4 regions of the Methylobacterium carpenticola genome follow, and region 4 is predicted to be linked to each of the others. Evidence: predicted binding sites of a transcription regulator. Region 4 holds the regulator's gene; each other region holds the start of a gene.
What was found. Region 4 encodes LexA, which represses DNA repair genes until DNA is damaged. Its sites were predicted from a motif close to TGTTCNNNNTGTGTTCNG; they were not measured.
Positions count from the first base shown of each region.

Region 1 (7,285 bases), 150 kb from region 4:
CCGGGCCGCCGGTCGAGCCGGGAAGCCGGACTCAGTAGCCGTAATAGCCGTAGCCGTAGGCGGGATAGCCGTAAGCCGGGTAGCCGTAGGCGGGATAGCCGTAGCTGTAGCCGTAGGCCGGGGCGCCGTAATAGCCGTAGGACGGGGCCGCGCTCGCCGCGATGGCGCCGCCGATCAGGCCGAGCGCCGCGCCGGCCGCCAGCGCGCCGCCGACGTTCCGGCGATAGCCGTAGCCGCGATAGCCGTAGCCGCCGCGATAGCCGTAGCCCCGGTAGCCGCCGCCGTAATAGGCGCCACGCCACCGCACCTGGTCCACGGCCGCCGGCGCACCGGCCACCGCCGCCGCGCTCGCGGCCGGGAGGGGCGCCGCCTGCGCCGAGCCGACCACGCCTGCGCCGAGAGCCACGGCGGCCGTGCCGGCCAGGGCGAGGGACTTCATGCGGAACATGATCATTCTCCTGGTAGGGGTCTCGGGCCTGGCGGCTCTCGCGACCCGTTCGGGCTTAAGAACGGTCAGGGACAGATCTCGTTCCCGGGTCATCGACCCGTCATGGGCATCTCCCGCAGGTCTCGCCGGACTTGCCGCCGGCGCGCCCTGTAGAGGTCTGCGTCATTCTGACCATAGGAGCCCGAACGTCGCAGGAGAACTGTGCGGAAACGCACCACAAGGGCCAGCTTGACGGTTTCGCTGGGGACAACGCCCGGGATCCGGCCGCGATGCCCGGCTCAGAAGGTGCAGGCGCCGAAGGCCGGATCGACCGAGCCGTTCCATGGCCCCTCGTAGAGGGCGAGCAGGTCCTCCGCCCGGGTCCGGCTCGCCGCGATGGCGTGGAGCGGGGCGAGGTGGAGCGTCTCGTCCCTCCCCTGCCCGTCGCGGCGGGCCCGCGCCTTGAGGCCGGCCTCCGCGAGGCCGAGCGCGTCGCGGGCGACCTCGCGCACGCTGCGTCCGCCGATCTCGGCCGCGAGCCCGAGGCGCGGCACCTCCGCCCGCAAAGCCTCGCGGGCGGCGGCGTCCCAGCCGTCGATCAGGTCGAGGGCGCCGTCGAGGGCCGCGTCGTCGTAGAGGAGCCCGACCCAGAAGGCCGCCTGGGCGGCGATCATGCCCGGATCGCCGACATCGGCCCCGCGCATCTCCAGGAAGCGCTTCAGGCGCACCTCCGGAAAGGCGGTCGAGGCGTGGTTCGCCCAGTCGGAGCGGGTCGCGCGCTCGCCCGGCAGGGCGGCGAGCCGCCCCTCCATCAGGTCGCGGAAGGAGGCGCCGCTGACGTCGTGGTAGGTCTCGCCCCGCTTCACGAAATACATCGGCATGTCGAGGAGCCAGTCCGCATAGGCCTCGTAGCCGAAGCCGGGCTCGAAGGCCCGCGGCAGCATGCCGGTGCGGTCGGGATCGGTGTGGCGCCAGATCTCGGAGCGCCGCGACAGGAACCCGTTCGGCCGCCCGTCGGTGAAGGGGGAGTTGGCGAACAGGGCGGTGGCGACCGGCTGCAGGGCGAGGCCGACGCGCATCTTGCGCACCATATCGGCCTCCGAGGCGAAATCGAGGTTCACCTGCACGGTGGCGGTGCGCAGCATCATGTCGAGGCCGAGGGTTCCGACCTTCGGCATGTAGGCCTGCATGATGCGGTAGCGGCTCTTCGGCATCACGGGCGTCTCGCCCCGCGTCCATTTCGGGCTCATGCCGAGGGTGAGGAAGCCGATGCCGAGCGGGTCGGCGGCCGCGCGCGCCGCGTCGAGGTGCTGGGCGAGTTCGAGGCTGGTCGCGTGCACGTCGGGCAGCGGCGCGCCGGAGAGCTCGAACTGGCCGCCGGGCTCGATGGAGATCGCGCCGCCGCCCTCGGCCGCCGCGAGCCCGATCACCCGCCCCGCATCGATGATCGGTTCCCAGCCGGTCGCCCGCTGCACGCCGTCGAGGAGCGCGCCGATGCCTCGCTCGCCCTCGTAGGGCACGGGCGCGAGGTCGGCGCGGTAGAACGGCACCTTCTCGTGCTCGGTGCCGATGAGGAAGGCGTCCTTCGGCTTCTCGCCTTGCGCGAACCACTCGATCAGTGCGTCCCGCGTGGTGAGCGGGGTCGCGTCGGACTCGTCGCGCGCCATGCGCCACCTCGTCGTCGGTTGTTCTCTGGATCCGGCGGGCGAAGGGCGCGGGGCCCGCGCCGCTCCACCGAAACGGTCGCGCTTAGATAGGCCGCCGCTCCCGGCGCCGCAACGCAGCGTCCGATGCGGCCGCTTCAGTTCCGATCGCGCGCGATCGATCGCCGGTTGTTCACCGATCGTTTACCGCAGGACCGGATCGCCGTGCAGCCCCCTTTGACTGCGAACGGAAAGCGAACAAACATGGTCCCGACAGCGAACGAAGGCTGCTCCCATGATCCTACGCAAAGTCCTCCTCGGAGTCACGGAGATCGCCGCGATGGGGCTTCTGGCCGGCGCGGTGGCCTTCTGGGCCGTGGCGCTGGCGCCACTGCATTGAGCGCTCGTGCGAAGAGCCTGTGAATCCCGCCCCGGTGTGGCGTGACTCCGGCAAGCGCTGCTGCAAACGTTCGCGGCCCGGCCGGGCGTCTCTCCGGCCGTGCGAGACGGAGAACGGCGCGTGCGGGTGCTCAAGGACGTCGGTTTCGTTCACCTCCACACCCACTCCTCCTACTCGCTGCTGGAGGGGGCGCTGAAGATCGGCGACCTCGTCAAGGCGGCGACGGCCGACCGGCAGCCGGCGCTCGCGCTCACCGACACCAACAACCTGTTCGGCGCCCTCGAATTCTCCGAGAAGGCGGCGGGCAGTGGCATCCAGCCGATCGCCGGCATCCAGCTCTCGGTGCAGTTCGAGGTGCCGGAGCCGGGCCAGCGCGGCGGGCCGCCGCCCCTGCCGAACCTCGTGCTGCTCGCGCGTGACGAGACCGGCTACGGCCACCTCCTGAAGCTCGCGAGCCTCGCCTATTTCGACGGGCCCCTCGGCGAATCGCCCCGGGTGCCGGTGGAGGCCCTGAAGGACTGCGCCCCGGGCCTGATCGCGCTCACCGGCGGCTTCACCGGCCCGCTCGATTCGTGCCTGCGGGCGGCGCGGCCGGAGCACGCCGCCTCGCGCCTCGCGCGGCTCGTGGAGGCCTTCGGCGAGGATCACCTCTACGTGGAGATCCAGCGCCACGGCCTGCCCGACGAGCGGGCGGTGGAGGCGGAGCTGATCGCGCTCGCCGACCGGCACGGGCTGCCCCTCGTCGCCACCAACGAGCCGTTCTTCGCCAAGCCGGAGGATTACGAGGCGCACGACGCGCTGCTCGCCATCGCCGAGGGGCGCATCGTCTCGGACGAGAAGCGCCGCCGGCTGACGCCGCGCCACGCCTTCAAGACCCGCGCGAGCATGGCCGAGCTGTTCCGCGACCTGCCGGACGCCCTCGCGGCGACGGTCGAGATCGCGATGCGCTGCGCCTACCGGGTGCGCACCCGCAAGCCGATCCTGCCGAGCTTCGGCCTGCCGGCCGGGAGCGCCCCCGCCGAGGCCGCCGAGTTTCTCGACGAGGCGGGCGAGCTGAAGCGCCAAGCGGAGGCCGGGCTGGAGCGCCGCCTCGCCCAGGCGGGCCCCGCCGAGGGGCTCACCGAGCAGCATTACCGGGACCGTCTCGCCTACGAGATCGGCATCATCACCAAGATGAAATTCCCGGGCTACTTCCTGATCGTCTCGGACTTCATCAAGTGGGCCAAGGCGAACGACATTCCGGTCGGGCCGGGCCGCGGCTCGGGCGCGGGTTCGCTGGTGGCGTGGTCGCTCCTCATCACCGACCTCGATCCGCTCCGCTTCGGCCTGCTGTTCGAGCGCTTCCTCAACCCCGAGCGCGTCTCGATGCCGGATTTCGACATCGATTTCTGCGTGGTCGGGCGCGAGCGCGTCATCGAGTACGTGCAGAGCCGCTACGGCGAGCGGCAGGTGGCGCAGATCATCACCTTCGGCACCCTGCTCGCCCGCGGCGTGCTGCGCGACGTCGGCCGCGTGCTGGAGATGCCCTACGGGCAGGTCGACAAGCTCACCAAGCTCGTCCCGCAGAACCCGGCCAACCCCGTCACCCTGGCCCAGGCGATCGAGGGCGAGCCGCGGCTCCAGAGCGCCATGGAGGAGGAGCCGGTGGTCGCCCGGCTGATGGAGATCGCCAAGAAGCTGGAGGGGCTGCACCGGCACGCCTCCACCCACGCGGCGGGCGTGGTGATCGGCGACCGGCCCCTCGAGGAGCTGGTGCCGCTCTACCGAGACCCGAAGACGGGCATGCGCGTCACCCAGTTCAACATGAAGTGGGTGGAGCAGGCCGGCCTCGTGAAGTTCGACTTCCTGGGCCTCAAGACCCTGACGGTGCTGCGCGGCGCCACCGACCTGCTCAAGCAGCGCGGGATCGAGATCGACCTCGCCGCCGTGCCCATCGACGACGCGCGCACCTACGAGCGCTTGCGCAAGGGCGAGGTGGTGGGCGTGTTCCAGGTGGAATCGGCGGGCATGCGCAAGGCGCTCGTCGAGATGTGCGCCGACCGCTTCGAGGATCTGATCGCCCTCGTCGCCCTCTACCGGCCGGGCCCGATGGCCAACATCCCGGTCTATTGCGAGCGCAAGCTCGGGCGCGATGCCGGCAACGAGGCCGCGTGGTACCCCCACACCAAGCTGGAGCCGATCCTGGCCGAGACCTTCGGCATCATCGTCTACCAGGAGCAGGTGATGGAGGTGGCCAAGGTGCTCGCCGGCTACTCGCTGGGCGACGCCGACCTCCTGCGCCGCGCCATGGGCAAGAAGATCAAGGCGGAGATGGACGCCCAGCGCGACCGTTTCCTCAAGGGCGCGATGGAGCGCGGCCTCGACAAGGCCAAGGCCAACGAGATCTTCGACCTGCTCGCCAAGTTCGCCGATTACGGCTTCAACAAGTCGCACGCGGCGGCCTACGCGCTGATCACCTATCAGACCGCCTACCTGAAGGCGAACTACCCCGTCGAGTTCCTGGCGGCCTCGATGTCCCAGGACCTCGACGACACCGACAAGCTCGCCGAGCTGCGCCAGGACGCGCAGCGCCTCGACATCAAGGTCGAGCCGCCCTCGGTGAACCGCTCCGGCGTCACCTTCGAGGTGCATGACGGCACGATCCGCTACGCGCTCGCGGCCATCAAGGGTGTGGGGCGCTCGGCCGTGGAGGCGATCGTCCAGGCGCGCGGCGACCGGCCGTTCCGGGACCTCGGCGATTTCGCCCGCCGCCTCAACCCGCGCCTCGTCAACAAGCGCACGCTGGAGAGCCTGGTCGGCGCCGGCGCCCTCGACGAGATCGAGCCCGACCGGGCCCGGGCCTTCGCGGCGGTCGAGCCGATGATGCGCCTCGCCCAGGGAGCGATCGAGGCCGAGTCGGTGGGCATGACCGACATGTTCGGCGGCGTCGCCGCCGCGGATGTGGCCCTGCGCATCCCCGCCTACGATCCCTGGCCGGCGGCCGACCGGTTGAAGAAGGAGTACGAGGCGGTCGGCTTCTTCCTGTCGGGCCATCCCCTCGACGAGTACGGCGACCTGCTCAGGAAGCTCCGCGTCCAGACCTGGGTGGAGTTCTGCCGCTCGGTGCGGGCGGGCAACAGCGTGGGGCGCGTCGCCGCCACCGTGCTCGACCGCTCGGAGCGGCGCACCAAGACCGGCAACAAGATCGGCATCGTCAACCTCTCGGACCAGACCGGCCATTTCGAGGCGATCGTGTTCTCGGAAGGGCTGCAACAGTACCGCGAACTCCTCGAGCCCGGCCGGGCCCTGGCCCTGCAGCTCCAGGCGAGCGCCGAGGGCGAGGACGTGCGCGCCCGCATCCAGACCTGCGAACCCCTCGACCAGGCGGTCGCCCGCCATCAGAAGGGCATGCGGATCTACCTGCGCGACGAGCGCCCCATCGCCAGCGTGCAGCAGCGCCTGACCGTGCGCGGCGAGGGCGAGGTCTCGCTGATCCTCATCCTCGACGGCGGCGAGCGCGAGGTCGAGGTGCGGTTGCGGGACCGCTACCAGGCGACGCCCCAGGTCGCGGGCGCCCTGCGGGCGGTGCCCGGGGTGGTGCAGGTGGAGGTGAACTGAGCGCCCCTCGCTTCTCGCTTGGCGGAGGTTGAGACGCGGGGGACCAGCTACTCCGCGGCCGGCACCTTCCTCGCCGCGAGCGACAGCACCAGCGCTCCGGCGAGCGACGAGAGCAGGGAGCCCACGAGCACGCCGAGCTTGGTCTCGGCTTCGAGATCCGGACGGGACGCGAAGGCGAGCGCCCCGATGAACAGGCTCATGGTGAAGCCGATACCGCAGAGCAGCGCCACCCCGTAGACGTGCTGCCAAGTGGCGCCGGCGGGCTTCTTCGCGAGCCCGGTCCGCACCGCGAGCCAGACCCCGCCGAACACCCCGATCTGCTTGCCGACGAACAGGCCGAGCGCGACGCCGAGCGTCACCGGGGCGAGGAGCACGCCGAGGCCGAGCCCCGTCAGCGACACGCCCGCATTGGCGAAGCCGAAGATCGGCACGACGGCGTAGGCGACGAGGGGCTGGAGCGCGTGCTCCAGCGCGTGCAGGGGCGAGTGGGTGTCGTCCGGGCGGCCCGGGCTCGGGCGGCAGGGAATCGCGAGCGCGAGCAGCACGCCCGCCACCGTCGCGTGGAGCCCCGAGCGCAGCACCACCAGCCAGAGCGCCGCGCCGAGGATGAGGTAGGGCCCGAGCCGCCGTGACCCGACCCGGTTGAGGGTGAAGAGCATCGCCAGGATGCCGGCCGCGAGCCCCAGCATCGGCCAGGACAGGTCGGCGGTGTAGAACACGGCGATGATCAGCACCGCGCCGAGATCGTCCAGGATGGCGAGCGCGGTGAGGAAGATCTTGAGCGAGACCGGTGCCCGCGCGCCGAGGAGCGCCAGCACGCCGAGCGCGAAGGCGATGTCGGTGGCGGCGGGGATCGCCCAGCCCCGGAGGGTCGCGGGCGTGTGCCAGTTGAGGGCGACGTAGACCAGCGCCGGGGCGATCATGCCGCCGAGCGCCGCGATGCCGGGCAGGGCCCGGTCCGGCCACGTGCGCAGGCCCCCGTCCAGGAACTCGCGCTTGATCTCCAGCCCGACCAGCAGGAAGAACACCGCCATCAGCCCGTCGTTGATCCAGTGGAGCAGGCTCAGGGGCCCGATCTCGGCGTGGAGCGCGTGGGCGTATGTCTCCCCGAGCGGGCCATTGGCGACGATCAGCGCGAGCAAGGCGCTCGCCATCAGCACGACGCCGCCGCCCGCGCTGCTGGCGAGGAGACTGCGCAGGGCGGAGAGCGGGCGCGGG
Region 1 covers NZ_JBHZEO010000001.1:6,030,578-6,037,862, forward strand. The annotation lists gene ACE101_RS27935 (hypothetical protein) at 32-448, opposite strand; gene ACE101_RS27940 (glutamate--cysteine ligase) at 727-2,094, opposite strand; gene dnaE (DNA polymerase III subunit alpha) at 2,591-6,067, shown strand; gene nhaA (Na+/H+ antiporter NhaA) at 6,115-7,285, opposite strand, start outside.
Region 1: the regulator LexA is predicted to act here: its motif matches at 2,314-2,331, upstream of dnaE (DNA polymerase III subunit alpha).

Region 2 (7,285 bases), 1.4 Mb from region 4:
CCGTGCCGCCGCCGCCCATGGCGAGCTTGCGCCGGGCCTCGGCCAGTTCGCGCTCCAGCCGGCGCCGGTCCTCGATCACGGCGGCGAGCCGCTCGGGCGCCTCCGCGGGCGGCACCTTGAGCAGGCCCGCCACGGCGGCGAGGCGGCGGCTCTCCTCGGCGAGGTGGCGGCGCGCCGCGTCCCCGGTCATGGCCTCGATGCGGCGGACGCCCGAGGCCACCGCGCTCTCGCCCAGCACCGTGATGACGCCGATCTCGCCGGTGCGCCCCACATGGGTGCCGCCGCAGAGTTCCACCGAGAAGGCTTTCGGACGACCGTCCTCGGTGCGGTCCTCGCCCATCGAGACCACCCGCACCTCGTCGCCGTACTTCTCGCCGAAGAGGGCGCGGGCGCCGGTGGCGATGGCGTCGTCGACGGCCATCAGCTTCGTCACCACCGGGGTGTTCTGCAGGAGGATGCGGTTCGCGATCTCCTCGACGGCCGCGACCTCCGCGTCGTTCATCGGCTTGGGATGGCTGAAGTCGAAGCGCAGGCGGTCCGGCGAGACGAGGGAGCCCTTCTGGGCGACGTGGTCGCCGAGGGTCTGCCGCAGCGCCTCGTGCAGGAGATGCGTCGCCGAGTGATGGGAGCGGATCGCCGCGCGGCGGGCGTGATCCACCTTCAGCTCGACCGCCTGCCCGCCCGTGAGCCGCCCCTCCTCCACGGTGACGTGATGCACGAAGAGGTCGCCGAGCTTCTTCTCGGTGCCGGTCACCCGCACGCGCAGGCCCGGCCCGGTGACGAGGCCCGTGTCGCCGACCTGGCCGCCCGATTCGCCGTAGAACGGCGTCTGGCTCACCACGAGGAGGCCGTCCTCGCCGGTCTCCAGCGCCTCGACCTCGACGCCGCCCTTCACCAGCGCGGTGACCACGCCCTCCGCGGTCTCCGCCTCGTAGCCGAGGAACTCGGTGGCGCCCACGCGCTCGCGCAGCGCGAACCACAGGGTCTCGGTGGCGGCCTCGCCCGATCCCGACCACGCGGCGCGGGCCGCGGCGCGCTGGCGCTCCATGGCGGCGCTGAAGCCCTCGGTGTCGACGCCGATGCCGCGGGACTTGAGCGCGTCCTGCGTCAGGTCGAGGGGGAAGCCGTAGGTGTCGTAGAGGGTGAACGCGGTCTCGCCCGAGAGCTTCTGCCCCTCCGAGAGGTCGCGGGTCTCGGCGTCGAGGATCGAGAGGCCACGCTCCAGGGTCCGGCGGAAGCGGGTCTCCTCCAGGCGCAGCGTCTCGCTGATCAGCGCCTCGGCGCGCACCAGCTCCGGATAGGCCTGGCCCATCTCGCGCACCAGCACCGGCACGAGGCGGTACATCATCGGGTCGCGGGCGCCGAGCAGCTGGGCATGGCGCATGGCCCGGCGCATGATCCGGCGCAGCACGTAGCCGCGGCCCTCGTTGCCCGGCAGCACGCCGTCGGCGACGAGGAACGAGGCGGCGCGCAGGTGGTCGGCGATGACCCGGTAGGAGGCGGTCTGCGCCCCCTCGGGCGGACGGCCGACCTGATGGGCGACCGCATCGATCAGGCTGCGGAACAGGTCGGTGTCGTAGTTGCTCTTCACGCCCTGGAGGATCGCCGCCATGCGCTCCAGGCCCATGCCGGTGTCGATCGAGGGCCGCGGCAGGCTGAGCCGGTTGCCCGGCTCGATCTGCTCGTACTGCATGAACACGAGGTTCCAGAATTCGAGGAAGCGGTCGCCGTCCTCGTCCGGGCTGCCGGGCGGGCCGCCCCACAGCTCCGGGCCCTGGTCGATGAAGATCTCCGAGCACGGCCCGCAGGGGCCGGTATCGCCCATCTGCCAGAAGTTGTCGGAGGTGCCGATGCGGATGATGCGGTCGTCGGAGAAGCCCGCGATCTTGCGCCACAGGGCCGCCGCGTCCTCGTCGTCCGCGTAGACCGTGACCAGCAGGCGCTCCTTGTCGATCCCGAACTCCTTCGTCACGAGGTTCCAGGCCAACTCGATCGCCAGCGGCTTGAAATAGTCGCCGAACGAGAAATTGCCGAGCATCTCGAAGAAGGTGTGGTGGCGCGCCGTGTAGCCGACGTTGTCGAGGTCGTTGTGCTTGCCGCCGGCGCGCACGCATTTCTGCGCCGTGACCGCGCGCTGGTAGGGCCGCTTCTCCACGCCGGTGAAGACGTTCTTGAACTGCACCATGCCGGCGTTCGTGAACATCAGGGTCGGGTCGTTGCGCGGGACCAGCGGCGAGGACGCCACGATGTCGTGGCCGTGCTTGGCGAAGTAGTCGAGGAAGGTCGACCGGATCTCGTTGACGCCGCTCATCGGGTGAAGACTCGTGCGGTTGGGTGACGGGCGAGAAGGGCTCGGCCCGGAGTGCCGCTCACGGAACGCCCGCCCGCGCCCGGAGCGGAGCCGGCGACGGAGGTTGCGTGAGGAGCACGGAAGGGCTCGCGCCCGCTGTCTTAGTCACGCGGCCCCCCCGTGTCGAGGCGGCGGCCTCCGCTATGTCGGATCGGGCGGCCAAGGGACGGCCAAGCCGCCGGGCCTGCTGGAGATTCGCCCATGATGCCGATCGAGATCCGCCTCCTCGCCTATGCGGTGCTGCTCGGCTTCGCACACATCGTGGCGGCTTCCGCCGCCGGGCTGACGCAGCGGGGCGGCCTGACCTGGGCGGCGGGCAACCGGGAGACGCAGACGCCGGTCACCGGGGCGGCGGGCCGGCTGGAGCGGGCCTCGAAGAACTTCTTCGAGACCTTCCCGCTCTTCGCCACCCTGGTGCTCGCGGCGGCGGCGATCGGCCGGCACAACACGGCGGTGGTGCTGGGGTCTCATCTCTACTTCTGGGCGCGGCTCGTCTACCTGCCGGTCTACGGCTTCGGCATCCCGATGATCCGCACGCTGATCTGGGGCGTGGCGATGGTCGGGATCGCCTTCGTGTTCGTGGGGCTGTTCACCAAGATCGGCCCCTTCGTGCGCTGAACCCCCGGCACGACGAGGCCCGCCGCGATGTCTCGCGGCGGGCCTCGGACGCTGTCGATCGCGCGCGGATCAGGCGTCGCCCTCGTCCAGATCATCGGCGGTCGGAACCGCGTTCTCGAGGATCTTGTCGGCGACGAGGCCCATGTTCTGGCGGATCGCCATCTCGATGCGGTTGGCGATGTCGGGATTGTCGCGCAGGAAGCCCTTGGAGTTCTCGCGGCCCTGGCCGAGGCGCTGGCTGTCGTAGGAGAACCACGCTCCCGACTTCTCGACGATGCCGGCCTTCACGCCGAGGTCGATCAGCTCGCCGACCTTCGACACGCCCTCGCCGAACATGATGTCGAACTCGACCTGCTTGAAGGGCGGCGCCACCTTGTTCTTGACGACCTTGACCCGGACGCTGTTGCCGATCGGCTCGTCGCGGTCCTTCAGGGTCGAGACGCGGCGGATGTCGAGGCGGACCGAGGCGTAGAACTTCAGCGCGTTGCCGCCCGTTGTGGTCTCGGGGCTCCCGTACATCACGCCGATCTTCATCCGGATCTGGTTGATGAAGATCACCATGCAGTTCGAGCGCGAGATCGAGCCCGTGAGCTTGCGCAGGGCCTGGCTCATCAGGCGGGCCTGGAGGCCCGGCTGCTGGTCGCCCATCTCGCCCTCGATCTCGGCGCGCGGCGTCAGCGCGGCCACCGAATCGACCACCAGCACGTCGATGGCGCCCGAGCGCACCAGCGTGTCGGTGATCTCCAGGGCCTGCTCGCCGGTATCGGGCTGCGAGATCAGCAGGTCGTCGAGGTTCACCCCGAGCTTGCGGGCATAGACCGGATCGAGCGCGTGCTCGGCATCCACGAAGGCGCAGACGCCGCCCTTCTTCTGGGCCTCGGCGATCGTGTGCAGCGCGAGCGTCGTCTTGCCCGAGGATTCCGGGCCGTAGATCTCGATCACCCGCCCGCGCGGCAGGCCGCCGACGCCGAGCGCGATGTCGAGCCCCAGCGAGCCGGTGGAAATGGTCTCGACCTCCTGCACCTTGTCGCCCTTGCCCAGGCGCATGATCGAGCCCTTGCCGAAGGCGCGCTCGATCTGGGCGAGCGCGGCATCGATCGCCTTCGACTTGTCTTTATCCATGGTCGGGTTTTCCACCAGTCGCAGCGAGGACTGAGCCATCTGAACGGTCCTTATGGCACGGGGTCGGAGGGATTCTCAATGCGCGCGGTCCTCTGCATGTACTTGTTTTGTTCTCATTCGGCAAGGGTGGCTGGGGAGAACTTCGGCACGATGGGCGGTTTGGCGCAGGTGACCTGCGGGGCGTGAGCGGCCCGGGAGGGGCGGGACCGGGACTGCGATCCGGCCCCGCTCGCGCTCAGCGGCAGGGCGGCTGGCCCGGATGGCCGCAGGACCGCCCGGCTCCGGGCTGCGCTCCCGGTCCCGGATGGGGCGCCGCCGGCTGCGGGCGCTGCTGCATCATCTGCTGCTGCCGTGCCGCCTGAGCGGCTGCCTGCTGGCGGGCCGCGGCCTGCTGGGCGGCCTGCTGCTGGCGTTGGGCCGCGGCGGCCGCCTGTTGGGCCTGCTGCTGGCGCTGCATCATCATCTGTTGCTGCATCTGCTGCTGCCGGGCGGCCTGGGCGGCTGCCTGCTGGCGGGCCGCGGCCTGCTGAGCGGCCTGTTGCTGCATCATCTGCTGCTGTTGGCGTGCCGCCTGGGCTGCCTGTTGCTGGCGGGCGGCCTCCTGCTGGCGCTGAGCCGCCGCCCGCTGGGCCTGCTCCTGCATCATCTGCTGCCGACGGGTGGCGTCGTCCTGGGCGCGGGGCGCCAGGGCGAGGGGCGTAGCGGGACGCAGGGCTGCGGGGCCGGGCTGGGCCGGGCGTCCGGCTTGCGGAGCCGGTGCGGGGATCGGCTGCCCGGGCCTGGCGGGCGCGGCGGTTTGGCTGGGCACCGCGGCGGGCGACGCCGACGGAGAGGGGTGTCCCGCCTGCTGAGGCGGCGACGCTTGCGCCGGAGCGGCCGCGGGCGGGTTCGGATGCGGCGCTTGCGGAGTCGGCGCGGGCAGGGGCTGTCCCGGAGTGTTCGGCCGCGCCGCCTGTGGCGAGGCGGCCGGCGCTGTCGGGGCCGGATGCCCGGCCTGCCGGGCAGGTTGACCCGGGACCGGGGCCGGCGCGATGGCGGCCGGGTTCGGCCGCGTTGCCGGCTGGGCCGGCGGATTCGGCACCGGCAGCGCTTGGCCCGGGGCGTTCGGCCGTGCCGCCTGCGGCGTCGGGGCCGGCGTCGGCGCCGGACGCCCGGCTTGCTGAGCGGGTGGAGCCTGTCCGGCGGCCGGCTGGGCCGGCGGGTTCGGAGCCGGCAGGGCTTGCTCCGGGGCGTTCGGTCGCCCGGCCTGCTGCGCCGCGGGCGGTCCTCCCGGGCCCGCCTGGCCGGCCGGCTGGCCCGGTGCCGCGGCGGGGGCGGCCGGGCGTCCTCCCTGCGGCGCGGCCGGCGCGAATCCCGGCAGCGGGGCTCCCGGCGGCCGGGCCGCCTGCGGAGCCGGTGCGCCGGGCTGGCCGGGTGGGGACTGGCTCGGCAGGGGCTGACCGGTGAGGCCGACCGGGCGCCCGGCGGGCTGGGCGGCCGGGCCCGGCTGGCCCGGGACGCCGGGGTTCGGCTGTCCGGAAAAGCCGGATGCCGGCTGACCGGTCGGGGGGACGGCTTGGCCGCCCGGAGCGGGTGCTTGGCTGCCGGGAGCGGACGGCAGGCTCGGGCGCAGGGCGGCCTTCCGGGACAGCGAGGGCGGCAGCGCCACGCGGGCGGCGACGGCGCCGAGCGCCGCGCCCGCCACGCCGGCCGCGATCGTGGTGCCGGAGATTCCGCCGCGGGCCGGCGCCGCGTTGGCGGCGTTGATCTGCTCGATCACCGTGGTGTCGTGCATGTGCTCGTAGATCACGTTGCCGGGCGGCGCCGCGACCGCCTGGGGCGGCCGGACATAGGCCGGGACGGGCACGAAGGCGGGCGTCGGCAGGGCGTATTCCTCCACCACGGGCGGCGGCGGCGGCAGATCGACGATGTAGGCCGGTCGCGGCGGCAGATAGACCGGCGGCGGGGGAGGGGGCAGATCGTAATCCGGGTCGTCGAGAACGAGGACGGGCCGCTCGACATAGACCACCTCCTCGGGCGGGGGCGGCGGCACGTCGTAGGCGAGGGCGGCGAAGTGCGGCGGCGGCTCGGCGGCGGCCGCGAGCTGCCGCAGGCGGCGGCGCGCGTCGAAGCCGTGGGGGCCGCGCGGATAGCGGTCGAGATAGGACCAGTAGGCGTCCGGCGTGTCGGCGAGGCGCGAGCGACGCCAGATCAGCGCCTCGCGCCGGGCCGCGACGATGGCCCGCACGCGCTTGGCGAGGGGATCCCGCGGATAGGCCCCGAGGAATTCCTCGTAGCCGGCAAGGGTGTCGCGGGCGACGCAGCGCGCGAAGGCCGTCCGGGGGCCGAGTTCGCCGACGGGCTTCCGGCTGTCCATCGCCGCCACCTGGGCCGCGAGCGGGGGCGCGTCCGGCGCCCGCTCGAAGAACACGAAGGGCGCGTCGATATGGGCGCTGTGCCAGGGCATCTCGGCTCCGCCCGTGGTCTCGCTCACCCGCAGGCGGACCCGCTCGAACAGGTCGTTCGGTGTCAGGCCGCCCTCGCGCATCATCTCGACGAGGGCGCGCGCATAGGCGCCGTAGGGGCCCTGCTCCTCCGGGCCGATGGTGCCGGGTGCGGCGTTGAAGGCCACGAGGGAGCCCGGCTCTGCCTCCGTGAGGGCAAGCCCGCCCGCGAGCGGATCGCCCGTCAGGCGGAAGGGCGCCCTGTGGGCGGCGTCGAGCACGAGGAAGCGCGCCTTGAGCGGCAGCGCCGCGAGGCGCTTGGCGTAGTCCGAGATCCGCAGGGCCCGCAGCGGCACGTCGGAGGCGGTGCCGATCCGCGCATCGACGGGCGCGACGTAGGTCTCGCCGTCGAGTTGCAGGCCGTAGCCCGCAATGTAGACGAAGGCGACCGCGTCCGGCCCGGCGGCCGCCGCCTTGTCGGTGAAGTCCCGCAGTGCCCGGCGCAGGCCGTCCTCGTCGAGGTCGCGGGCGCCGACCACGTCGAACCCCGCCGCCTGCAGGGTCTGCGCGACGAGGCCCGCATCGTTGGCGGCGGTGGGCAGCGCGCCGGCCTCGTAGGCGCCGTTGCCGATCACCAGGGCGATCCGGGTCTCGGCTGGAGCCGCGCCGGCCGGAGCCGGCAGCAGGGCCGCGAGCGCGGCCAGCATCAGCGCGATGATCCGTGCGGCCTGCGCCATCGGAGTCCTCTCCCTGCTGTAGCGGGATGCATACC
Region 2 covers NZ_JBHZEO010000001.1:4,747,644-4,754,928, reverse strand. The annotation lists gene alaS (alanine--tRNA ligase) at 1-2,311, opposite strand, end outside; gene ACE101_RS22045 (MAPEG family protein) at 2,552-2,968, shown strand; gene recA (recombinase RecA) at 3,038-4,129, opposite strand; gene ACE101_RS22035 (caspase family protein) at 4,326-7,250, opposite strand.
Region 2: the regulator LexA is predicted to act here: its motif matches at 4,188-4,205, upstream of recA (recombinase RecA).

Region 3 (7,285 bases), 270 kb from region 4:
CGGGCATGGCGGCATCTCCCGGTGCCGCGACACTCGCGAGAAAGACGGCCCTCAGGCAACGGGCCGCGAAGCAGGACCGCCATCCGGTGCCCGCATGGCTCCCGGGCCGTTCGTCCGGTCAGAGACCGCCGGCATCCCCGGCCGCCGGCAGCGGGCGGCGCGTCGCCCGCCGCCACGTGGCCACCGCGAGGCCCAGGGCCAAGGCCACCTGGAGGAAGTTGCCCTCGCTCAGGAAGGGGGAGCCGAGGCGGAAGTGAGAGGCGGCCTCGACGGCCCAGCCGAGGATCAGGAAGCCGGCGCAGAAGGCGAGCGCGGCGAAGAGAAGGGCGACGAAGTCGTTCATGGCTTGGGCCCGATGCGACACCGGACGATCCTAGCAAGGGGCGCGCCAGTCACTGGCGCCCCCTTGCCGGCCGCTCAGACCGGCTTCGTCGCCTGCATGGACGGGCGGGCCGCGAAGCGCGCGAACCACTCGGCCGCCGCCGGGTGATGGGCGCGCCACTCCATGTCGGCGAAGCGCAGATCGAGATAGCCGAGGCCGCAGCCGAAGGTGATGGTGCCGATGTCGAGCCGGTCGCCGAGGGAGGGCGCCGCCGCCTCGATGCGCTGGAGCGCGCTCACGACCTTGGCGCGCTGGCCCGCCACCCAGGCCTCGGAGCGCTCGGTCTCGGCCCGCACCCGGCCCTCGTAGACGACGAGGAGCGCCGCATCGAGGAGGCCGTCGCCGAGCGACTGCGCCGCGAGCACGCCCCAGCGCGTGGAATCGCGCGGGAACAGGCCGCCCTGCCCGAGATGGTCGAGGTACTCGCAGATGACCCGGCTGTCGGCCAGCACGGTGCCGTCATCGAGGATCAGGGTCGGCACCTGACCGAGGGGGTTGTGGGGCAGGATGCCGCCGTCCCGGTTCACCGGATGCGCGGCGGCGGGGAGCAGTTCCAGGCGGTCGGCGAGGCCGAGTTCGTGGGCCGTCACCATCACCTTGCGCACGAAGGGGGACGTGACCGAGTGGTAGAGCTTCATCGGGACCTCCGGGGAGTGAGTGCCTCAGCGGGTTTCCCGAACGGCGTCGTGCGGTTGTCCGGCGGGACTCTGCGGCCAGTCGGGACGCTGAAGCGGGGAAGCGGTCGGCCGGTTCGGCGGTGACGAAGATGCGAACCGGGAAGCTCGGCAGAATCGCCTCACGCGCTTCCGCCGAGCCCATCCGGGTGCGCTCAGGGGCGCGGGGCGCCGGCGGGCTTGGCGCCCGGCTTCGCCTCGGCCGGTTTCGGCGCGGTGGGCTTTGTGGTCGTCGCCGTGGCGGCGGGCCGCTCCGCGGGGGGGCGCGGCGTCTCGACCGCGAGGCGTTTCACCGGCCAGCCGTCGCTCCACCGCTCCATGTCGGTGAAGCGGGAATTGGCCTTCAGGGAGGCGGCGTCCTGACCGGCGAAGGCGGCCGCCGCGGCCATGTCGAATGTCTTCCAGTAGGCGAGGTAGTCGAGGCTGTCGGTGCCCGCGGCGTTGATCTGCGCCACCAGCGTGGTCTGCTCGCCGGTCAGCGCCATGTCGGCGGACCACTTGAAGGGCGGCGGCTTCTGCTTGGGGTCCTTCGGCGGCTCGGGCGGCAGCTTGATCGCCCCGGCATCGTAGGCGGCATTGACCCCCGCGGGCGAGGCCAGGGTGGCGGAGAGCGCCGGGAAGCCGTGATCGTCCGAGAGGGCCCGCATCAGGAGCTTGCGCTCGGGCGTGACGGCGGTGCTCTCGCGCATCAGCCGCCGGGAGGCGATGTCGGCGGCGCGCGCGTCGCGGTCGCCGATGATGGTGATGACGAGCGTCGCCGGATCGATGCGGCCGAGGTCGTGCAGGGCGATGCCGCGGGACTTGTCGTCCCGGGCGATGCCGCCCGGCATCGCGCCGAAGACGAGCTTGGGCACCGGCAGCCCGGTCTCCGCCGCGTGCGCCGCGATGTTGGCGGCGATCGGCACGCCGGCGAGATGGCCGATCAGCGCCACCCGGGCGAGGTCGGGCTTCGCCTCCGCATCGCCCGCGAGGCCGTCGAGCGCCTCCTTGATCAGGGCGGCCGCGGTGGCGCTCGCATCCGCGGGCCGGGTGCGGTTCACCTCCTGGAAGCGGGGGAACAGCACGAGATAGCCCTCGCGCGCGAGGTGCTCGATCCAGGAGCCGTAGGATTGCGGGTTGGTGGCGCCCCAGGCGTGCAGGAACACCACGACCGGGCGGCCCGCCGCGGGGGCGGCGCCGTTGCCGTAGAACGCGAAGGTCACGGCACCCGCGCGCCCGAGCGCCCGCTTGACGACGCTCTGCGCCGCGTAGGCCGCGCCGCCCGGCCCGTCCTTCGGCTGGGCGGGGGGCGTCGCGGCGCCGGCCTCGCCTGCCCCGGCAGCGAGGCCGAGGGTCAGCAGGAGGGCATGGAGGGTGCGGAGCGTGGGGCGCATGGGACCGGGAGGCTGGCGGGACGCTGCCGGCGGAGGACCGGACCGTCGACGGAACCCACCCGACACCAGATCGCACGCAATCTCAAGACGTCATCGACCCCGCGGCAACGGTGGTGCGATTCTGTCACTCCAGCGGTACAGTCGCGGGTGCAACCAGCGACGCAGCGGTCACGCCCCGTCGCGGCCCGCATCGTCCAGGGCGTCGAGGCGGGCCACGAGCCGGTTCAGGGCCTCGGGGACGGGCTCGTCGACGAAGTCCGTGTAGAGGGTGCGCAGGTCGTGCCCGAGTTTGGCGAGCAGCAGCGCATCCGCCAGCGACGACGCCGTGGCGTGCGTCTGGCCGAAACTGGCCGCATGGTTGCTCGGGATCAGCTTCATGGCGCGTCGTCGGGCGGGGCCCCGTCTCCGGTTTCGGGAAGGAAGCGGATCCCGGCGCGGGATCTCGCAGCGGCAAGTCTCAACAAATCACGAGTCTCAACGCGGCCGGATTGACTGGGTTGCGTAAAGCCGTGCGCCGAGAGGGCCGATCAGGTCGTTTCGCGAATTAACCTTTCGGCGCGGTCCCGCCCGCCGTTCCTCTGGAAATCTTGCCTGTGGACATCCTGCCGCCGCGCGCGATGATGTACGCGGCCGGCCGGTTCCATCGGATCCTGATCGAAAGAGGGGAATGGTTCCGCGCAGGCCCTGCCGCGCCGGTCCCGCCTCGGCGCGACCCGCCAGGTGCGTCCGAGCCGGTTTCAGCCCGCGCTCGCATCCCCGACGGGCGAGCGCCCGCCGTGATAGCCGGCCGCCTGCTCGACCAAGGTGAGGATGTCGAGCGCCCGCCAGGGCTTGGGGATGAAGGTGGCGGACATGCGCAGATCGCTCGGCTGATCGCCCGCGTCGCCGGAGGTGAGCAGCACGTGCACGCGCGGCCAGGTCACGCCGATGATCCGCGCGAGCTCGAACCCCCCGATCGGCCCGGGGGTGCGCACGTCGGAGAACACGACGTTCACCTCCCCGCCCCGCTCGCGCAGGATTGCGAGAGCCTTCTCTGCGGTGTCCGCCTCGATGACGCGGAAGCCCGTCTCCTCCAGCAGCGTCGCCGCCAGGAAACGCTCCTCCGGCTCGTCCTCAACGACCAGGATCACGGGTTGTGGCTTCGCGCCGCCGGTATCGCTCATAGGCATGGAACGGGCGTCCAGTTCACTGGTTGCATCGCCCGGGACGCTTCTCCGCGCGGGCTCACGAAAGCTTGACCACCAGCGCATCATCTTGCCCTTGATGTGCCGAATCAAGGGTGCGCCGGCACGTGATCCCGTGGCTCCGGGACGGAGCCGATTCCCGTTCGACGCAACCCCGTTTCGCAGCGTGTTGTCCGCCCGTTCGCCTGCCTTGGACCCATCTTGCGTCGGCCGGGGGCTCACGCCAAGGCGACCGGTGCGGATTCCCGTTCACGATTCGGCCAATCGCAGACCTGGCGCCGTGCGCGGGCGCACGGGTGCGAACGACCGAAGGGCGGCCCGAATGCCGGGCCGCCCTCCTCCTGCGGGTCGGATTGGAGCGCGCGTCCGGCTTCAGGCCGCCGCTGCCGCCTTGCGGGTCTTGGCCGGCCAGCCGAGGCTGACGAGCCGCTGCTTGGCGTGCTCGCGCACCTCGTCGCGCAGGCCGGGAGCCATGGCGGAGAGCCGGGCCTGCGTCTCCGGGGAGAGCATCAGGTCGGTCACGGCATTGATGCTCTTCGCCCGGTCGATCTGCGCCTTCAGATCGGCCTCGCCGGCGAGGCCGGATTCGGCGCTGGCGGCCTCGGCCGGCTCCTCCGCGGCCTCGTCCTCCTGGTCCGGCACATGGATGGGCTTCGTCTTCGCCGCCGGCTGGAGATCCGGGCGGGAGGCCTTGAACTCGTCGGCCTCGTCCTCCGAGTAGAGCAGGCCGTGCAGGCCCACCAGCTTGAGGATGACGCGGTCCTTCGCCCGCTTCTCGGCCATGGCGTAGACGTAGGCCGGCTGCCGGCCGCCGATCTTGTAGTTCACGCCGATCAGCGCCTCGCCGATCGACCATTCCGCGCGCTCGCCGCCGGGGCCCGGCATGTGGCCGGTGACGAGGATCACGGCCTCGTCCCGCTCGGCCCGAACGATCACCGGCGCGTCGAAGCGGATGCGGGCCTGGGCGGCGATCCGCTCCAGGGCCTTGTGGTAGATCACGGCGGTTCCCTGCACCCGCCAGACATTGCCGGCCAGCGGCTCGCCGTAGGTCGCGAGGATCTCCGCGATCTGCTTGTCGGTCGTTGCGCTCATGCGATCGATCTCACCTGCTCGAAGGCGGCTTGCGGCGGCCCTTCAGGCCCCCGATTCCACGGTCGATCTTGTAGCATGCCGGCTCTCGAAGAGCGAGTGATTTTGCCGGCATTCATCAAGAAGATCCGCGTCTCGATATCGCATTGCGGACTCCTATGCAGCGGCTTCGTCGCTCGATCCGGGTTCGATCGGAAGACCATAACCGCCAAGGTTCGGGATCAGGAACTGTGAAGGCGTTGACCGGATCGGTGATGTTCGCGTATCGTTCTTGTAAGACGAGCAGACGAAATCTTTTCAAGTCGCGCGAGCGGCGCCCGTTCCCGTCCGTGCCTCCGGAGTCCCGACCGGCCATGAACGCCCCCCTTCCGCACGATTCCGCTTCCCTGCTCGAGCGTCCGGGCAGCCGCCGCAGCGCGGTGCGGGGCGGGCGGCGGGCGGCGCCCGCGCTGCTTCCCGCGGCGCCGCGCATGGCGCTCGTGGCCGATTTCCTGGCGATCGCCGCCCTCGACCCGGCGGTGGAATCGCTGCGCGCCGCCCCGGCCCCCGCCCGCCTCCTGATGGGCGGCGAGGTGGTGGAGCACGCGGCGGATTTCGAGCAGGCGCGCACGGACGAGCCGGGCCTGCTGATCGACGTGGTGGCGGAGGCGGATCTCGCGCGCCATCCGTTCCGGGTCGCCTACGTGGCGGGGGAGCCGGTGGTGGCGGAGGACGGCCGGCGCTTCGTCATCGAGAGCGCGGCGACTTTGCGGGCCGAGCCCCGCATCTCGACGGTGCGGCTGGTGATGGCCTGCCGGCGCACCTTCGTCTCGGCGGGCGACCGGGTGCGGATCCTGCACCATCTCGACGAGAGCGGCACCGGCCGGCTGGTCGAGTGCGCGGCGGTGGTCCAGAACGCGGCGGACGGCGTCGCGGCGGTGCTGGCGCTGGCGGTCGAGGGATTGCTCGCCGTCGACATCACCCGGCCGATCGTGCCCGAGACCCCGGTGCGTCGGCGGCCCCTGCCCTTCACGGATCCGTTCGGGTTCTGAGGCTGCGCCGCAGCGCGGCGGCATTGTCGTGAGATCGTCGACGGCCCGGATCAGGTGAATCCGGGATATCCGCCGGTCCGGAGCGGAGTGCGCGAACAATATCGCAATGTCGAGGACCCGGGCTCTTGCCGCCTGTCTCTAGGGCCGCGAGAAGGTGCCAGGTTCGCGCGACGGAGACCGACATGGCGAATGACGACGAGTACGTGTACGACGAGGCGACCGGCGAGTGGCGGCCGGCCAGCGAACTCGCGGCCGCCGCCGCGGCGGTTCAGGTGCGGGACGCATCCGGGAACATCCTCGCGGACGGCGATTCCGTGACCCTGATCAAGGACCTGAAGGTCAAGGGCGCGAACCAGACCCTGAAGCAGGGCACGGTGATCCGCTCGATCCGGCTTACGGACAACCCCGAGGAGATCGACTGCCGCCACGACACGATCAAGGGGCTCGTTCTGCGCACGGAATTCGTGCGCAAGCGCTGAACCCGGGTCCGGCCGCCGCAACCGATGCGCGGCGGCCGGATTCAGGGGTCAGGGGGCCGCCGCCACGCCGTGCTGCGCGTCGAGAGCGACGTCCTCGCTCGGCACGCTCGCGGTCACCGCGTCGCGGCGGCGCCGGTCCGGGGCGGTCGCCTCGGCGACGAGATCGGCGAGCGCCTGGTCGAGGGGCAGCGTGCGGGTCTGCTGGCTGCCGAGGCGCCGGATCGAGACCGTGCGCTCCTCGCCCTCGCGGCGCCCGACCACCAGCATCACCGGCACCTTGGCGTGCGAGTGCTCGCGGACCTTGTAGTTGATCTTCTCGTTGCGCAGATCGACCTCGGCGCGCAGACCCGCCGCCTCCGCCGCCGCCAGCACGTCGCGGGCATAGGGGTCGGCGTCGCTGGTGATCGTCGCCACCACGACCTGCAGGGGCGCGAGCCAGAGCGGGAAATGGCCGGCGAAGTGCTCGATCAGGATGCCGGTGAAGCGCTCCATCGAGCCGCAGATGGCGCGGTGGACCATCACGGGCGTCTTCTTCTGCCCATCGGCATCGACGTAGAAGGCGCCGAACCGCTCCGGCAGGTTGAAGTCCACCTGCGTGGTGCCGCATTGCCAGTCGCGGCCGATGGCATCGCGCAGCACGTACTCGAATTTGGGGCCGTAGAAGGCGCCCTCGCCCGGGTTGATCGCCGTGCGGATGCGCCCGCCGGACTGCTCCTCGATCTCGGCGAGGACGCGGGTCATCACCGCCTCGGCGTGGTCCCAGAGGGCGTCCGAGCCGACGCGCTTCTCGGGCCGCGTCGAGAGCTTCACGACGATCTCGTCGAAGCCGAAATCCGCGTAGGTCGAGAGGATCAGGTCGTTGATCTTCAGGCACTCGGCGGCGAGCTGGTCCTCGGTGCAGAAGACGTGGGCATCGTCCTGCGTGAAGGCGCGCACGCGCATCAGCCCGTGCAGCGCGCCCGAGGGCTCGTAGCGCGACACCGCGCCGAATTCCGCAAGCCGCAGCGGTAGATCGCGGTAGGATTTGAGGCCGTGCTTGAAGATCTGCACGTGGCCCGGGCAGTTCATCGGCT
Region 3 covers NZ_JBHZEO010000001.1:5,904,462-5,911,746, forward strand. The annotation lists gene ACE101_RS27315 (SDR family NAD(P)-dependent oxidoreductase) at 1-7, opposite strand, end outside; gene ACE101_RS27320 (hypothetical protein) at 119-364, opposite strand; gene ACE101_RS27325 (glutathione S-transferase family protein) at 418-1,020, opposite strand; gene ACE101_RS27330 (alpha/beta hydrolase) at 1,212-2,429, opposite strand; gene ACE101_RS27335 (NepR family anti-sigma factor) at 2,598-2,807, opposite strand; gene ACE101_RS27340 (response regulator) at 3,167-3,592, opposite strand; gene ACE101_RS27345 (trna delta -isopentenylpyrophosphate transferase) at 3,986-4,705, opposite strand; gene ACE101_RS27350 (hypothetical protein) at 5,056-5,733, shown strand; gene ACE101_RS27355 (alkylphosphonate utilization protein) at 5,916-6,212, shown strand; gene thrS (threonine--tRNA ligase) at 6,261-7,285, opposite strand, start outside.
Region 3: the regulator LexA is predicted to act here: its motif matches at 4,958-4,975, upstream of ACE101_RS27345 (trna delta -isopentenylpyrophosphate transferase).

Region 4 (7,285 bases):
CGACGCGCTGTTCCTCGGCCGCGGTCTCAGCCCCGTCCTTGCCGCCCTGCGCATCGGCCGCACGGCCCGGCGGCTGATGCTGCAGAACCTGTGGTTCTCGGCGGCCTACAACGCGGCGGCGATCCCGCTCGCGGCGGCCGGTCTGCTGACGCCGCTGATCGCCGCGCTCGCCATGTCGGGCTCCTCCGTCGTGGTCACGCTCAATGCCCTGCGGGCCCGCCGCGCGCCGGCCCTGCCGGAGGCCGCACGCCGATGAACGTCCTCGTCCTGATGATCCCGCTCGCCCTCCTCCTCGGCGGGATGGGGCTCTGCGCCTTCCTCTGGGCCCTGCGGAACGGCCAGTACGAGGACATCGACGGCGCCGAGCACCGGATGCTCGCCGACGATTGAGGCCCTTCCTCGCCGGGCGCTTCCCGGCTGCCGACGATGCCGCTCAGAGGTCGTCCGCCGCGAGGCTCGCGGCGATCGGGCGGAAGGCCGCGAGGAGCGGCCTGTCGAGCTTCGGGCCCATCCGCTCCATCACCGCCCAGGCTTCGGCGGCCGCCATCGGCGCCCGGTAGGGCCGCCGCTCGGTAAGCGCCGAGTAGATGTCGCAGATCGTCGCGAGTCGGACGATGTCGCTGATCTGCGCCCCGCGCAGCCCATCCGGGTAGCCGGAGCCGTCGAGCATCTCGTGATGATGCCGCACCACGTCGAGGATCTCGGGATCGAAGCCGCCCTGATCGGCCAGCAGCTCCGCGCCGATTGCCGGATGCGCCCTCATCACGGCCATCTCCTCGCCGGAGAGCGCCGCCGGCTTGTTGAGGATGGCCCGGGGGATGCGGGCCTTGCCGATGTCGTGGAGAAGCGCGGCCCGCACCAGCCGCTCCTGATCGCGGCGCCGGAAGCCGAGCTGGACGGCGAAGGCGCAGGCATACCCGGCGACGCCGAGGGAGTGCTGGTAGACCCCGATCTCGTGAGCCCAGATCGTATCGAGCCACACCCGGATCCCGCTATCGGCCATGGCGTCGAGGATGATCCGCGTCCCGGTCTCGACGTCGTCCTGGCTCAGCGCTTCGCCCTCCGTGGCGGCCCGAAAGATGCGCGTGACGCGGGCCTTGGCTTCCACCGCCTGGTCACGGACCGCCCGGAGCGGCTCGGCCGCGCGAGCCATCGCGTCGATCCGCAGGAGCGTGAGCAGGGCCGTCACGAGGTCGGCGATCGGGGTGGAGGCAGGGAGCACCTGGCTCGCCCCGAGGGCCTGGGCCTGCGCGATGGAATGCGGCCGGAGATCCCGGGCGAGGCAGAGGCACGGCGTGCCGCGGGCGCGCATGCCGGTCACGGCCGACAGGATTCCCGCCATGGCTGACGGGTTGCCGGGGGCGAGGTCGAGGACGACCGCCCGGCACCGACCCAGCGGCAGGCCCTCGCCCGGGAGCAGCGCGATGCAGGGCAGAAGACGCGCGAAGGCGGCCGCGAGATCGCTGATCTCGCTCGCTCTGTCGGTGATCAGCAGGATGAACTCGTCCCGCATGGCGTATCCCGGCTGGTCCTTCCGACGCGGGCGCAGCACCAAGCCTCTCACCGCTCGCGATCGGAGTCTTCATCAGACGGGTTAAACATTCCGTTTGGGAAATGCGGTCGACTGCCTGAAACTGTTGAAACAGCGCCGTCGCCGCGCAGTCCTCGTAAGACCGTCTGCGCCACCATCGCATCATCGGCCCGAGCAATGTCTGCCGAGCCATGGCGTGGCCTCATCGCCGGCCAGGTTCAACGCGTGGCGGCTCCCATACCGCTCGCTTGCGGCGGTGTTTCCCGATGTGCCGATGCCGTTGAGTATCCTTGATCACGGGATTGCTCACCGCGAGCGGAATCTCTCAACGTCAATGCATTCATCCATGACCGGATCGACGGCTTTGAACGCGGGCGAGCAGGTCCGGGTGCGTCGGGATCTCGCCGGCCGGGATGCCCGCGGAGCCGGCTTCGGCCCTTGTCCGGGCTGCTCGAGGAGGTCCGCTCACGCGACCCTGCACTTCGAGCGCCCGGATCGCCGGAGGTCGCGATCTGGAGGGCGGCCGCAGGCCCGGGGCGCGCTCAGTACTTGCGGATGAGGCTGACGAGGCGGCCCTGGATGCGGACGCGGTCCGGACCGAGCACCCGGGTCTCGTAGGCCGGGTTCGCCGCCTCAAGGGCGATGGAGGAGCCGCGGCGGCGCAGGCGCTTGAGGGTGGCCTCCTCGTCGTCGATCAGGGCCACCACGATGTCGCCGGTATTCGCGGTGTCCTGACGGCGGATGACCACGAGATCCCCGTCGAGGATCCCGGCCTCAACCATCGAATCGCCGCGCACCTCGAGCGCGTAATGCTCGCCGCCGGCCAGGAAGTCCGGCGACATCGCCACCACGCGGCTCTGGCTCTGGATCGCCGAGATCGGCGTACCGGCGGCGATCCGCCCCATCACCGGGATGCTCACCGAGCGCCCGCCATCGTCGGGCACGAACGAGGCTGTGATCGGAGCGGGCTTGGCCGCAGGCGCGCCGGCCCGGCCGCCCTCCACCACGCTCGGCGTGAAGCGCACCACCTCGGCCGACTGGGCCGCCACCGCATCCGGGATGCGGATCACCTCGATGGCGCGGGCCCGGTTCGGCAGGCGCCGCAGGAAGCCGCGCTCCTCCAGGGCGGTGATCAGCCGGTGGATGCCGGATTTGGACTTGAGGTCGAGGGCGTCCTTCATCTCGTCGAAGGACGGCGGGACGCCGGTCTCGCGCATCCGCTGCTGGATGAAGCGGAGCAGGTCCAACTGCTTACGGGTGAGCATGGGATATTCTCATCGCCTGCGCCGGTGCGCGATACGAAACAAATCGCGAACATGTTAGGCGTTCCTCAAGTGTTCCGCAAGCGGGTGTACCGGGCCGGAGCGGTGGGAGTTCTTCGATCCGGAGCCTGCCAAGCCTCGCTGCCGTGACCTCCGGTCGAACGGCAGCGAGCCGGATATGCGCCCCTTGCGGGCCGGTCAGGACTCGGCTTGAAGGTCCTGAAGCCGGATCCGGGCGCGGACGAGGGCGACGAGTTCCTCGTCGAGGTTCCGCAGCAGGCGCAGATCCTCCTCGGCGTCGAAGCCCAGCGCCAGGTCGCGCATGGCGCGGCGCGCCTCCGCGTCCGCGACCGCCTGGCTGAGCAACTCGCGATCCTCGTCGGTGGCCCGTGCAGGTGCGGCGGCGCCCTGAGCGCCCTGGAGCGCCCACAGCTCGACGCGCAGCACCGTCAACGCGTCGATCGACAGCCAGAGCTGGCGTTCGGCCTCCGTCGCATCCGCGCCGGCGCGATTCAGGGCGGTCACCCGGGCGGCCTGGGCCGCCGACCGCATCTCCATGGCGACGATCCAGCGGCGGACATCTGCGAGAAGTGCGCCGACATCCATCACGCCACCCCGGCTGGTCTCGGATCTCTCCCGTCACCGAGCCTAGCACGGCACCCGGCTCGGAGCTACGCAAGCCGTGTCGTTGGCCATCTCTTTGTGTAACCGGCGGTTTTGCTCGTGCCGCTGCCGGCCCTCGCGGGTCAGCCACCCCCGGAACGGCTGGTGCGGACGGCGGGACTCGAACCCGCACGACCAGAGGTCGCAAGATTTTAAGTCTCGTGCGTCTACCGATTCCGCCACGTCCGCGCCGCCCCGGGTTACCCCGACGACGGGCGGAAGATCAAGCGTCGGAAACCGGCTGCCAGCCGTAGAGCCACGCGTAGCGCTCGGTCATCCGGGCGGGGCCGAGCCGGCCCATCACGAGATCCCGTCCCGCCGCCATCACGCCGCCCGCGTGGTAGATCCGCCCGTTGCGGCGCGCCTGCGATTGGATCGCCCGGGCGCGCGGCGCGCGCGCGGCCGTGTAGGCGGCGAGCGCGGCCGGTACGGCCCCATCCGACAGGCAGGCCGCCAGCACCGCCGCGTCCTCGATCGCGAGCGCCGCCCCCTGCGCGAGATACGGCATCACCGGATGGGCGGCGTCGCCCAGGAGAGCGAGGCGCCCGCGCGCCATCGGGGCGGCGACCCGGCGGTCCGCCAGGGTCCAGACCAGCCACGTATCCGGCACGCGCAGGAGTTCGGCGAGCGGGGCCGCCGCGTCCGCGAAGGCGGCGCGCAGGCGCGCCGGATCGCCGGGAGCGCTCCAGTCCGGCTCCTCCTCCGCCTGGGGCAGCACGGCCACGAGGTTGATGCGCTCGCCGCCAGCGACCGGGTAATGCACCACGTGCCGGCCGCGCCCGAGCCAGAGGCCGGTCTCATCCCCCTGGAGGGCGGCCGGGGCGCGATCGCGCGGCAGGGTGGCACGCCACGCCGCCTCCCCGACCGGCATCAGCCGGCGGCGGTCGAGATGCGCCCGCAGGGCCGAGCGGATCCCGTCCGCCGCCACGACGAGGTCGGCGGAGAGCGTCTCGATGCGTCCGCTCTCGCTCGTCACCGTCAGGCTCGCGCCCTCCCGGGTCTCGGCGAAGCCGGCGGCGCTGCGCCCGACCAGGAGCCGGATGCCCGGCCGGCTGCGCACCGCGTCGAGGAGGATCGTCTGCAGGTCGGCGCGATGGATCACGAGGTAGGGTGCGCCGAAGCGCTCGCGCATGGCCGCACCGAGCGCCACCTCGCCGATCTGCCGGCCGCTCGCGAGCGCGCGGATGCGTACGCCGGACGGCTCAGTCGCCACCCGGCGCAGGGACGGCCCGAGGCCGAGATCGGTGAGGATCCGGCTCGCATTGGGCGAGAGCTGCAGGCCGGCGCCGACCTCGCTGAAGGCCGTGCGCCGCTCGGCGAGCGTCACCGTGTGGCCGCGCGCGGCGAGGGCGAGCGCCGCGGTGAGGCCGCCGATGCCCGCCCCGGCGATCGCGACCCGCAGGCCCGGCCGGTCGGGGACGGGCCTGTTCGGCGGCAAGGCCTTGTTCGGCGGCAAGACCTTATTCGGCAGCTAGACGGGCGCGGTCGTCCCACACGGAGGCGGCCGGGTCGGCGGTGCCGGGCTTCAGGTCGGAGCGGTAGCGGTACAGCGTGGAGCAGTACTGGCAGATGATCTCGCTCTCCGCGCCCATGTCGAGGAACACGTGCGGATGGTCGAAGGGCGGCAGCGCCCCGATGCACATGAACTCCTTGGAGCCCACATGGATGACGCGCACGCCGTCCTGGTTGTGGAAGTGGGGTACCGCCTTGTCTGCCATCGCGGGGATCCTGCTGGAGCTTGGCTCTCTCGCGCCCCCTCTACCCCCTCGCGGACGGGGCGCCTAGGGGGCCGGTCGTCGCCCTGCCGGCGCGCATCGTCCCGCTTTGGCCGAAATCGGCCGCCACGAGGCCCGCGAGACACCGCAGATGAACGAACGGGATCAGGGGTTTTCGATGAGGATCGGGATCACGGGCACCGCCTTGGCCGGCATGGCGCTCGCCGCCGCGCTCGTCCTGCCGCAGGCGGCGTCCGCACAGAGCAACACCGCCCTCGGCGCCGGGGCCGGGGTCGTCGCCGGAGCGGTGGTGGCCGGGCCGGTCGGGGCGGTGGTGGGCGGCCTGGTCGGTGCCGCCTGGGGCGAGTCCACGAAGCCGCGCCGCCGCCACGCCCGCCGCCGGGCGGTCCGCATCACGGCCGCACGGCCCGCGCCCGCGGCCCGGGTCGCGCAGCGGACGAGCCCCGCGACGAGCCCCGCCTGGGTCAATCCGCGCTGACGGAAAAGCGGCGCTATGGGCGCAGTCCAGCTCCCCCGGAACGCCGGCTCGCTCGGAAGCGCGCTTGGCTTCCGGGCCGGAAGCGCCTAAACCCGCTGTCACATCCGCAACCCCACGCGCCAGTCAAGCCGGAACCGGTTCCATGAGTCGTGACGAGCAGAGGACGGCCCAGGACGGACGCCGTCAGGAACCGCCGGTTCACGGTCCGGAGGCCTTCGAGGCGATGCGCAAGGCCGGGCGCCTCACCGCCGAGGCGCTCGACCTCCTGATGGAGGCCGTGGAGCCGGGCGTCACCACCGAGGCGCTGGACAAGCTCGCCTACACCTTCGCGATGGATCACGGGGCCTATCCGGCCTCCCTGTTCTACCGCGGCTACCCGAAGTCGATCTGCACCTCGATCAACCACGTCGTCTGCCACGGCATCCCGAACGACAAGCCGCTGCGCGAGGGCGACATCGTCAACCTCGACATCTGCCTGATCGTGGATGGCTGGCACGGGGATTCGAGCCGCATGGCCTATGTGGGCGAGGTCGCCCGCAAGGCCTCGCGCCTGTGCGAGATCACCCACGAAGCGATGATGCGCGGCATCGCCGCCATCAAGCCGGGGGCGACCACGAACGACATCGGCGCGGCGATCCAGACCTTCGCGGAGGCGGAACGCTGCTCGGTGGTCCGCGATTTCTGCGGCCACGGGCTCGGCCGCGTCTACCACGACGCGCCGACCATCCTCCACTACGTGGAGCCGAGCTACAACGTCGTGCTGCGTCCGGGGCAGTTCTTCACGGTCGAGCCGATGATCAATCTCGGCCGCCCGCACGTGAAGGTGCTCTCGGACGGCTGGACCGCGGTGACCCGCGACCGCTCGCTCTCGGCCCAGTTCGAGCACACCGTGGCGGTGACGGAGACGGGTGTCGAGATCTTCACGCTCTCGCCCAAGGGCCTCGACATGCCGCGCCTGCCCGCCTGAGCGGGCAAGGCCGATGAGCCGCGGCCGGGCGCGCCCGCCGGATCAGGCCGGCGCCTTCGCCGAGGCGCCGGTCGATGCCGCGCGCGAGGTGCCGCATTACCACGGGCACCGCGAACGGCTGCGGGCGCGCTTCGCGCAGGGCGACACGCTGCCCGATTACGAGTTCCTGGAACTCGTTCTGTTCCGCTCGATCCCCCGGCGCGACGTCAAGCCCATCGCCAAGGCGCTGATCCAGCGCTTCGGCAGCTTCGCGGAGGTGATCACCGCGCCGGCGGAGCTGCTGATGGAGACGGACGGGATCGGGCCCTCCGTCGTCGCCGATCTGAAGATCCTGGAGGCGGCGGGCCGGCGGCTCGCCCGCGGCGCGGTGGCCGAGCGGCCCCTGCTCGCCTCGTGGAGCGCGGTGATCGACTATTGCCGGGCCGCCATGGCCTTCGCGCCCCGGGAGGAGTTCCGCATCCTCTTCCTCGACAAGCGCAACCGGCTGATCGCCGACGAGGTGCAGGGCCGCGGCACCGTGGACCACACGCCGGTCTATCCCCGCGAGGTGGTGCGCCGCGCCCTCGAACTCTCGGCGACGGCGCTGATCCTGGTCCACAACCACCCGTCCGGCGACCCGACGCCCTCCCAGGCCGACATCCGCATGAC
Region 4 covers NZ_JBHZEO010000001.1:6,178,907-6,186,191, forward strand. The annotation lists gene ACE101_RS28620 (heavy metal translocating P-type ATPase) at 1-256, shown strand, start outside; gene ccoS (cbb3-type cytochrome oxidase assembly protein CcoS) at 253-390, shown strand; gene ACE101_RS28630 (HD-GYP domain-containing protein) at 434-1,513, opposite strand; gene lexA (transcriptional repressor LexA) at 2,074-2,796, opposite strand; gene ACE101_RS28640 (hypothetical protein) at 2,992-3,351, opposite strand; tRNA gene ACE101_RS28645 (tRNA-Leu) at 3,560-3,645, opposite strand; gene ACE101_RS28650 (FAD-dependent monooxygenase) at 3,680-4,894, opposite strand; gene ACE101_RS28655 (zinc-finger domain-containing protein) at 4,917-5,174, opposite strand; gene ACE101_RS28660 (DUF456 domain-containing protein) at 5,350-5,670, shown strand; gene map (type I methionyl aminopeptidase) at 5,813-6,637, shown strand; gene radC (RadC family protein) at 6,651-7,285, shown strand, end outside.